Linked DNA regions of Methylosinus trichosporium OB3b. The protein of the gene in region 2 interacts with the protein of the main gene of each other region in a pairwise test. Links are inferred from orthologs where the notes say so. Each region holds a gene or a part of one and is shown on either strand. Other genes may lie near its edges.

What was found.
Region 1: the proteins of gyrA (region 2) and gyrB interact in binary tests that used the Escherichia coli proteins (3 or more experiments, as listed by UniProt). The link is inferred for Methylosinus trichosporium OB3b from one-to-one orthologs.

What each region holds. Positions count from the first base shown.
Region 1 is NZ_CP023737.1:797,249-800,676, forward strand. What follows is about bases 103-3,216. They hold gyrB (DNA topoisomerase (ATP-hydrolyzing) subunit B), read right to left. Parts: upstream 2,818-3,216; coding sequence 388-2,817; downstream 103-387. Other genes in these bases: CQW49_RS26270 (hypothetical protein), read left to right, coding at 103-249; CQW49_RS03790 (DUF3806 domain-containing protein), read right to left, coding at 3,070-3,216. In the rest of the region: more of CQW49_RS26270, read left to right, coding at 1-102; more of CQW49_RS03790, read right to left, coding at 3,217-3,428. UniProt on the Escherichia coli protein: DNA gyrase negatively supercoils closed circular double-stranded DNA in an ATP-dependent manner to maintain chromosomes in an underwound state.
Region 2 is NZ_CP023737.1:425,727-429,300, reverse strand. Bases 280-3,539 are described here. They hold gyrA (DNA gyrase subunit A), read left to right. Parts: upstream 280-603; coding sequence 604-3,339; downstream 3,340-3,539. Other genes in these bases: CQW49_RS02065 (hypothetical protein), read left to right, coding at 280-322. Outside these bases: more of CQW49_RS02065, read left to right, coding at 1-279. UniProt on the Escherichia coli protein: A type II topoisomerase that negatively supercoils closed circular double-stranded (ds) DNA in an ATP-dependent manner to maintain chromosomes in an underwound state.

The DNA.
Region 1 (3,428 bases), 370 kb from region 2 along the record:
GCATGCGCCGAGAAATTTGATGCACTGTCTTCCAAATTAAACCTCAGTGATTTGTGGAGAAGAACGAACGGAGTTTCGGCTCGAGAGTGGTCATGGAAATCAAATGCCGGGAATGGTTTTAGGATCGACCATGCGTTTGCAAACCAAAAATTCATAGACCGCTATCATCCAAGTTGTCATTACGACCACGAGCCACGAGAGCTCGGTTCGACAGACCACAGCGCGCTGATCGTCACATGCATGAAATGATAGTATAGTTAGAAATGATGCGAGTCTGCAACACCTGACGTTACGCAAAAATTGTGCAAGTTGTTTCTCAAACATTATTCTCTAAAAACCCTTCTGACGACGCATGAGACGCCTCTCTCCATCCATGCCATAGGCTTCTCACACATCCAAATTCGCCACGTTCAGCGCGTTCTCCTGAATGAACTCGCGGCGCGGCTCCACCACATCGCCCATCAGCTTCACAAAAATATCCTCGGCCTCCACGGCCTCCTTCACCCGCACCTGCAGCAGCGAGCGCACCTCGCGGTCGAGCGTCGTCTCCCACAGCTGCTCGGCGTTCATCTCGCCGAGGCCCTTGTAGCGCTGGATGGCGAGGCCCTTGCGGCCGAGCGCGGCGGTCGCGTCATAGAGCGCGAGCGGACCGGAGAGCGGCGTCTCGTCGCCGCGCCGCGCCAGCGAGGCGGCGCCGGCGAAAATCTCGCGCAGACTCTCGGCGCGCTCCTGCAGCTTGCGCGCCTCGCTCGAGGCGAGCAGCGCGGCGTCCAAAATCACCGCTTGCGCGACGCCGCGCAGAGTGCGGCGGAAGACATAGCCGCCCTCGCGCGTTTCGCCGGTCCAGCCGCGCTCGGTCTCCTCGGCGATCGCATTGAGACGCTCCGCCACATCGTTCGCCTTGGCGTCGTCCGGCGGCGCCTGCAGCGCGCCGGCCAGCGCGGTCTGCTCGACGACGCTGCGGTCGTAGCGCGAATGCAGCCCGTTCATGATGGTGCGGAAGGAGCGCGCATCCTCGAGCGCCTGACGCAGATCCTTGCCCGCGCGCTCCTCGCCAGTGCCGCAGCGAAGCACGGCGCCGTCCAGCACGGAGTCGATCAGATAATCCTCGAGCGCGCGCTCGTCCTTGAGATATTGCGTCGATTTGGCTTTGGTCACCTTGTAGAGCGGCGCCTGGGCGATGAACACATGGCCGCGCTCGATCAGCTGCGGCATCTGCCGATAGAAGAAGGTCAGGATCAGCGTGCGAATATGCGCGCCGTCGACGTCGGCGTCGGTCATGATGATGATCTTGTGATAGCGCAGCTTGTCGGCGTTGAACTCGTCACGGCCGATGCCGGTGCCGAGCGCAGTGATCAAAGTGCCGATCTGTTCCGACGACAGCATCTTGTCGAAGCGCGCGCGCTCGACATTGAGGATCTTGCCGCGCAGCGGCAAGACCGCCTGGAACTCGCGATTGCGGCCCTGCTTGGCGGTGCCGCCGGCCGAGTCGCCCTCGACGATGAACAGTTCCGCCTTGGCTGGATCGCGCTCCTGACAATCGGCGAGCTTGCCGGGCAGGTTCGCGACATCGAGCGCGCCTTTGCGCCGCGTCAGCTCGCGCGCCTTGCGCGCCGCCTCGCGCGCCACCGCCGCCTCGCAGACCTTGGAGACGACGGCTTTCGCCTCCTGCGGATGCTCCTCGAGCCATTGGTCGAGCAATTCATTGACGATATTCTCGACCGCCGGACGCACCTCGGAGGAGACGAGCTTGTCCTTCGTCTGCGAGGAGAATTTCGGATCGGGCACCTTCACCGAGACGACACAGGTCAGACCCTCGCGGCAATCGTCGCCGGTGAGATCGACCTTCTCGCGCTTGGCGAGGCCGGAGCGCTCGGCATAGCCGGTGATCTGCCGTGTCAGCCCGGCGCGAAAGCCCGCGAGATGCGTGCCGCCGTCGCGCTGCGGAATATTGTTGGTGAAGACCAGCACATTCTCATGGTACGAGTCGTTCCACCACAGAGCGACTTCGACATTGATATGCTCGCGCTGGCCGTGAATCATGATCGGCTGCGCGATCAGCGGCGTCTTGGCGCGATCGAGATAACGCACGAAGGCCTCGAGCCCGCCTTCATAGTAAAGCTCCTCGCGCTTCTGCTCCGCGTGGCGCGCATCGGTGAGCACGATGCGCACGCCGGAATTCAAAAAGGCCAGCTCGCGCAGCCGATGCTCGATGGTCGCATAATCGAACTCGACGACCGTTTTGAATGTCTTGAGCGACGGCAGGAAGGTCACCTGCGTGCCACGCTTCGGCTTGCCGTCCTCGATCGGCGCGTCGCCGACCACGGCGAGCGGCGCGACCGCGTCGCCATTGGCGAACTCCATGAAATGCTCGCGCCCATCCTGCCAGATCCGCAGCTTCAGCCACACCGACAGCGCATTGACCACCGACACGCCGACGCCATGCAGGCCGCCCGAGACCTTATAGGAGTTCTGGTCGAATTTTCCGCCGGCGTGCAGCTGGGTCATGATGACCTCGGCCGCCGAGACCCCCTCCTCCTTATGGATGCCGGTCGGCACGCCGCGGCCATTGTCGGTGACGGTGCAGGAGCCGTCGGCGTCCAGCGTCACCGTGACGAGACTGGCGTGGCCGGCCAGCGCCTCGTCGATGGCGTTGTCGACCACCTCATAGACCATATGATGGAGGCCGGTCCCGTCGTCGGTGTCGCCGATATACATGCCCGGACGCTTGCGCACGGCGTCGAGCCCACGCAGCACCTTGATCGAATCCGCGCCATATTCGGGGGTCGGGACGGCGTCGTCGGCGTCATTGCTCATATGATCGGGGGCTCCTGCGGGCGAGGCGATTCTGAAGCGCTGATTTTAGCGTGGAATGGGGGTGGGATGCACGAGAAACCGGTGGGGGGCGGTGGGGTGGTTAGCCCCCCCCTTTCTTGCCCGAGCTACACTTCGCGGCCCACGGAAAAAGCAAGGGGCTGCCGCATGTAAGGAAGCTTTGCTTTGCACAGCGCCCCCCGCTCGCGCTCAGTGATGATCGACTCTTGCGATCATCATCACAGCAGTCGTGGTTCAAACGGACGGCCACAAAGCTGCTTCTTTCGAGAGCAGGAGCTGATTTGCTTGATCGCGGATAGCCTCGAAGAGAACGCCAACTTCGATGGGAACGTCTCCATTCACTACGCGCTTTTCGATCATAGAAAAGGCTCCGATCTTCAACGAGGTCCCGGGTCGAATTACGACCGGCGCTGTTCCAAAGTGATCGGTTGTTACGACCCATCGCAGGCCGAGTTCGTCGGCTAGCGCGTCTCCGAAGAGAACACCCAAGCCCTGAAGCAGCTCATGCTCTTCCGCCGTAGCGTGTTCAAGTACAAGTTGAATTACTGTAAGTTTTCCTGTAGTGCTATCGATGATGCTCCGCTCTTGCTCAG
Region 2 (3,574 bases):
CGCGCCCGCGGCCCTCGCTCTCATTGCGCGGCTCCGCAATCTGCGCCGACCCGAGTCGGCGCGCGAGCGCGACGCCGAGAAGGTCGCCGAATGGGCGCAGATTTCCGCGACCCTGCGGGCGCGGTCGAGCTCGGCGGTCGCTTCCGCGCCGCAGCCGGAAGAGGCGCCAGGCGTCGTCTCGGAGCCGCCGACGGCCAAGGCCGACGCGCGCCGCTGGGATCAGGACAGGGACGGCGTCGAACTGCTGGAGCCCGGCTCCCCCGGCGCCCGCGCGCTGGTGATGAACGCCCGCCGCAAGCTCCAAACCGTCGGCCAGCGCTGACATTTCGCCGGCCCTGGCGCGAGGCGTCATAAACTGGCGCCGGCCGGCAGAATCGCCTATAGATCATCGCTGATCGCGCGCGTCGCTCGACTGCGGCGAGATCGCCGACGACGAGCCTCGACGGCGCGGCCGACAGGGCGCCCGATCTTCCCCGGGGCGACTTCGGCGACGTCTTTCGCCCGAGGCGACGAGGCGGCGATCCTTCTCGAATGGGCGGTGACGCTGCGACCCGGAGTCGGGCCGCAGACCGCTTGCGACGACTATCGGATTGGCGGAGCCCCTTGGCCGACGACGACACAGAGAAGACTGGAGCGGCTGCGCCCGGCTCCGACATTCGCCCGGTTTCGATCGCCGATGAGATGAAGCGCAGCTATCTCGATTACGCGATGAGCGTGATCGTGAGCCGCGCGCTGCCCGATGTGCGCGACGGGCTGAAGCCCGTGCATCGGCGCATCATGTTCTCGATGCACGAGAACGGCCACACGCCCGACAAGCCCTATGTGAAATCGGCGCGCATCGTCGGCGACGTCATGGGTAAGTATCACCCGCATGGCGACGCCGCGATCTATGACGCGCTGGTGCGCATGGCGCAGCCTTTCTCGATGCGGCTGCCGCTGATCGACGGGCAGGGCAATTTCGGCTCGGTCGACAACGACCCGCCGGCGGCCATGCGCTACACCGAGTCGCGGCTCGCCAAGCCGGCGCTGGCACTGCTCGAGGATCTCGACGAAGGCACCGTCGACTTCAAGCCCAACTATGACGACAAGGAGATGGAGCCGACGGTTCTGCCGGCGCGCTTCCCGAACCTGCTCGTCAATGGCGCCGGCGGCATCGCCGTCGGCATGGCGACGAACATTCCGCCGCATAATCTCGGCGAGGTGATCGACGCCGCCATCGCGCTGATCGACCGGCCCGATATGAGCGTCGCCGAGCTGATGGAGATCGTGCCCGGCCCGGACTTCCCGACCGCGGCGACGATCCTCGGCCGCGGCGGCATTCGCAACGCCTATTCGACCGGGCGCGGCTCGATCATCATGCGGGCGAAGGCGGAGATCGAGACTTTGCGCAAGGAGCGCGAGGCGATCATCTTCACCGAGATACCCTATCAGGTGAACAAGGCGGCGCTGATCGAGCGCATCGCCGAGCTCGTCCGCGAGAAGAAGATCGAGGGCGTGGCCGATCTGCGCGACGAATCCGACCGCGACGGCATGCGCATCGTCGTCGAGCTGAAGCGCGACGCCGTGGCCGATGTGGTGCTGAACCAGCTCTGGCGCCACACCGCGCTGCAGTCTAGCTTCCCGGTCAATATGATCGCGCTCAACGGCGGGCGGCCCGAGCTGCTGACGCTGAAGGACGTGCTCGTCGCCTTCGTCGACTTCCGCGAGAGCGTGGTCACGCGGCGCACCAAGTTCCGGCTCAATAAAGCGCGCGACGCGGCGCATCTGCAGGTCGGCCTCGCCATCGCCGTCGCCAATATCGACGAGGTGATCCGTCTCATCCGCACCTCGGCCGACGCCGCTGCGGCGCGTGAGGCGCTGATGGAGCGGCTCTGGCCGGCCAAGGACATGGCGCCGCTGGTCGCGCTGATCGCCGATCCGCGCCATGTGTTGCACGAGGACGGGACGATTCGTCTCTCCGAGGCGCAGGCTCGCGCCATTCTCGATCTGCGCCTGCAGCGCCTCACCGCGCTCGGCCGCGAGGAGATCGCCGAGGCGCTGAACAAGCTCGCCGCCGAGATTGCCGAATATCTCGAGATTTTGCGCTCGCGTGAAAAGCTGTTCGGCATCGTCAAGGACGAGATGATCGCGGTGAAGACGGCCTATGCGACGCCTCGCCGCACGCAGATCGTCGACGGCGACGGCGATGTCGAGGACGAGGACCTCATCGCCCGCGAGGACATGGTCGTCACCGTCTCGCACGCCGGCTATATCAAGCGCGTGCCGCTCTCGACCTATCGCGCGCAACGGCGCGGCGGCAAGGGCCGCTCCGGCATGCAGACGAAGGAGGAGGATTTCGTCCACCGCCTGTTCGTCGCCTCGACGCATACGCCGGTGCTGTTCTTCTCCTCGCTCGGCCGCGCTTATAAAGAGAAAGTGTGGCGCCTGCCTCTGGCGGCGCCGCAGGCGCGCGGCAAGGCGCTGGTCAATCTTCTGCCGCTCGAGCAGAATGAGCGCATCACCACCATCATGCCGCTGCCGGAGGACGAATCGAGCTGGGCGACGCTCGACGCCATCTTCGCGACCACGCGCGGCACGGTGCGCCGCAACAAGCTCTCCGATTTCTCCGATGTGCGCCGCTCCGGCATCATCGCCATGAAGCTCGACGAGGGCGAGGCCATCGTCGACGTCGCCACCGCTTCGGAGAATGACGACGTGCTGCTGACGACGCGCGAGGGGCAGTGCATCCGCTTCCCCGTCACCGATGTGCGCGTGTTCCAGAGCCGCAGCTCCATGGGCGTGCGCGGCGTCGCCCTCGCCGCCGAGGATCGGGTGATCTCGCTGTCGATCCTGCGGCATTTCGAGGCGAGCGGCGAGGAGCGCGCCGCCTATCTGAAGCGCGCAGCGGCGCAGCGGCGCGCCGGCGCCCAGGAGAATGGCGCGGAAGAGGGAGCGGCCGAAGCCGAGGAAAGCTCGGCGTCGATCGAGCTGAGCGAGGCGCGCTTCCGCGACATGGAGCAGGCCGAGCAGATCATCCTGACCGTCTCTGAGAACGGCTATGGCAAGCGCAGCTCGTCCTTCGAATATCGCATCACCGGACGCGGCGGCAAAGGCATCGTCGCCATGGCGGTCAACGCCCGCAATGGCAAGCTCGTGGCCTCATTCCCGGTCGGCAGCGGCGCCGAAATCATGCTGGTGACCGACGGCGGCCAGCTGATCCGCTGCCCGGTCGAGGGCATCCGCATCGTCGGCCGCGGCACGCAGGGCGTCATCGTGTTCGATACGGCCGAAGGCGAGCGCGTGGTGTCGGTCGAGCATATCGGGGAGACGGGCGCCGAGGCGGAGGTCGCCGAGGAGTAGGCGAAACCCGATTACGAGTTGGCCGCGCTCGGCCGTTCGCTCATCGGGCCAGTCTGGACGATGCTGGAACGGTGACGAAAAATCGGGCGGCGATCGAACCCGCGTGGGACAGTGTCCAATGCGGAGCATACAGGCGAAGACGAGGCAGGATCTCGAGCCTCGCCCTCGGGGGCGGACATTCCTCGCACTGGTCTGCGAGGCCATCTCGTAAGCTCGGCGTCGTTATTTGCGACGA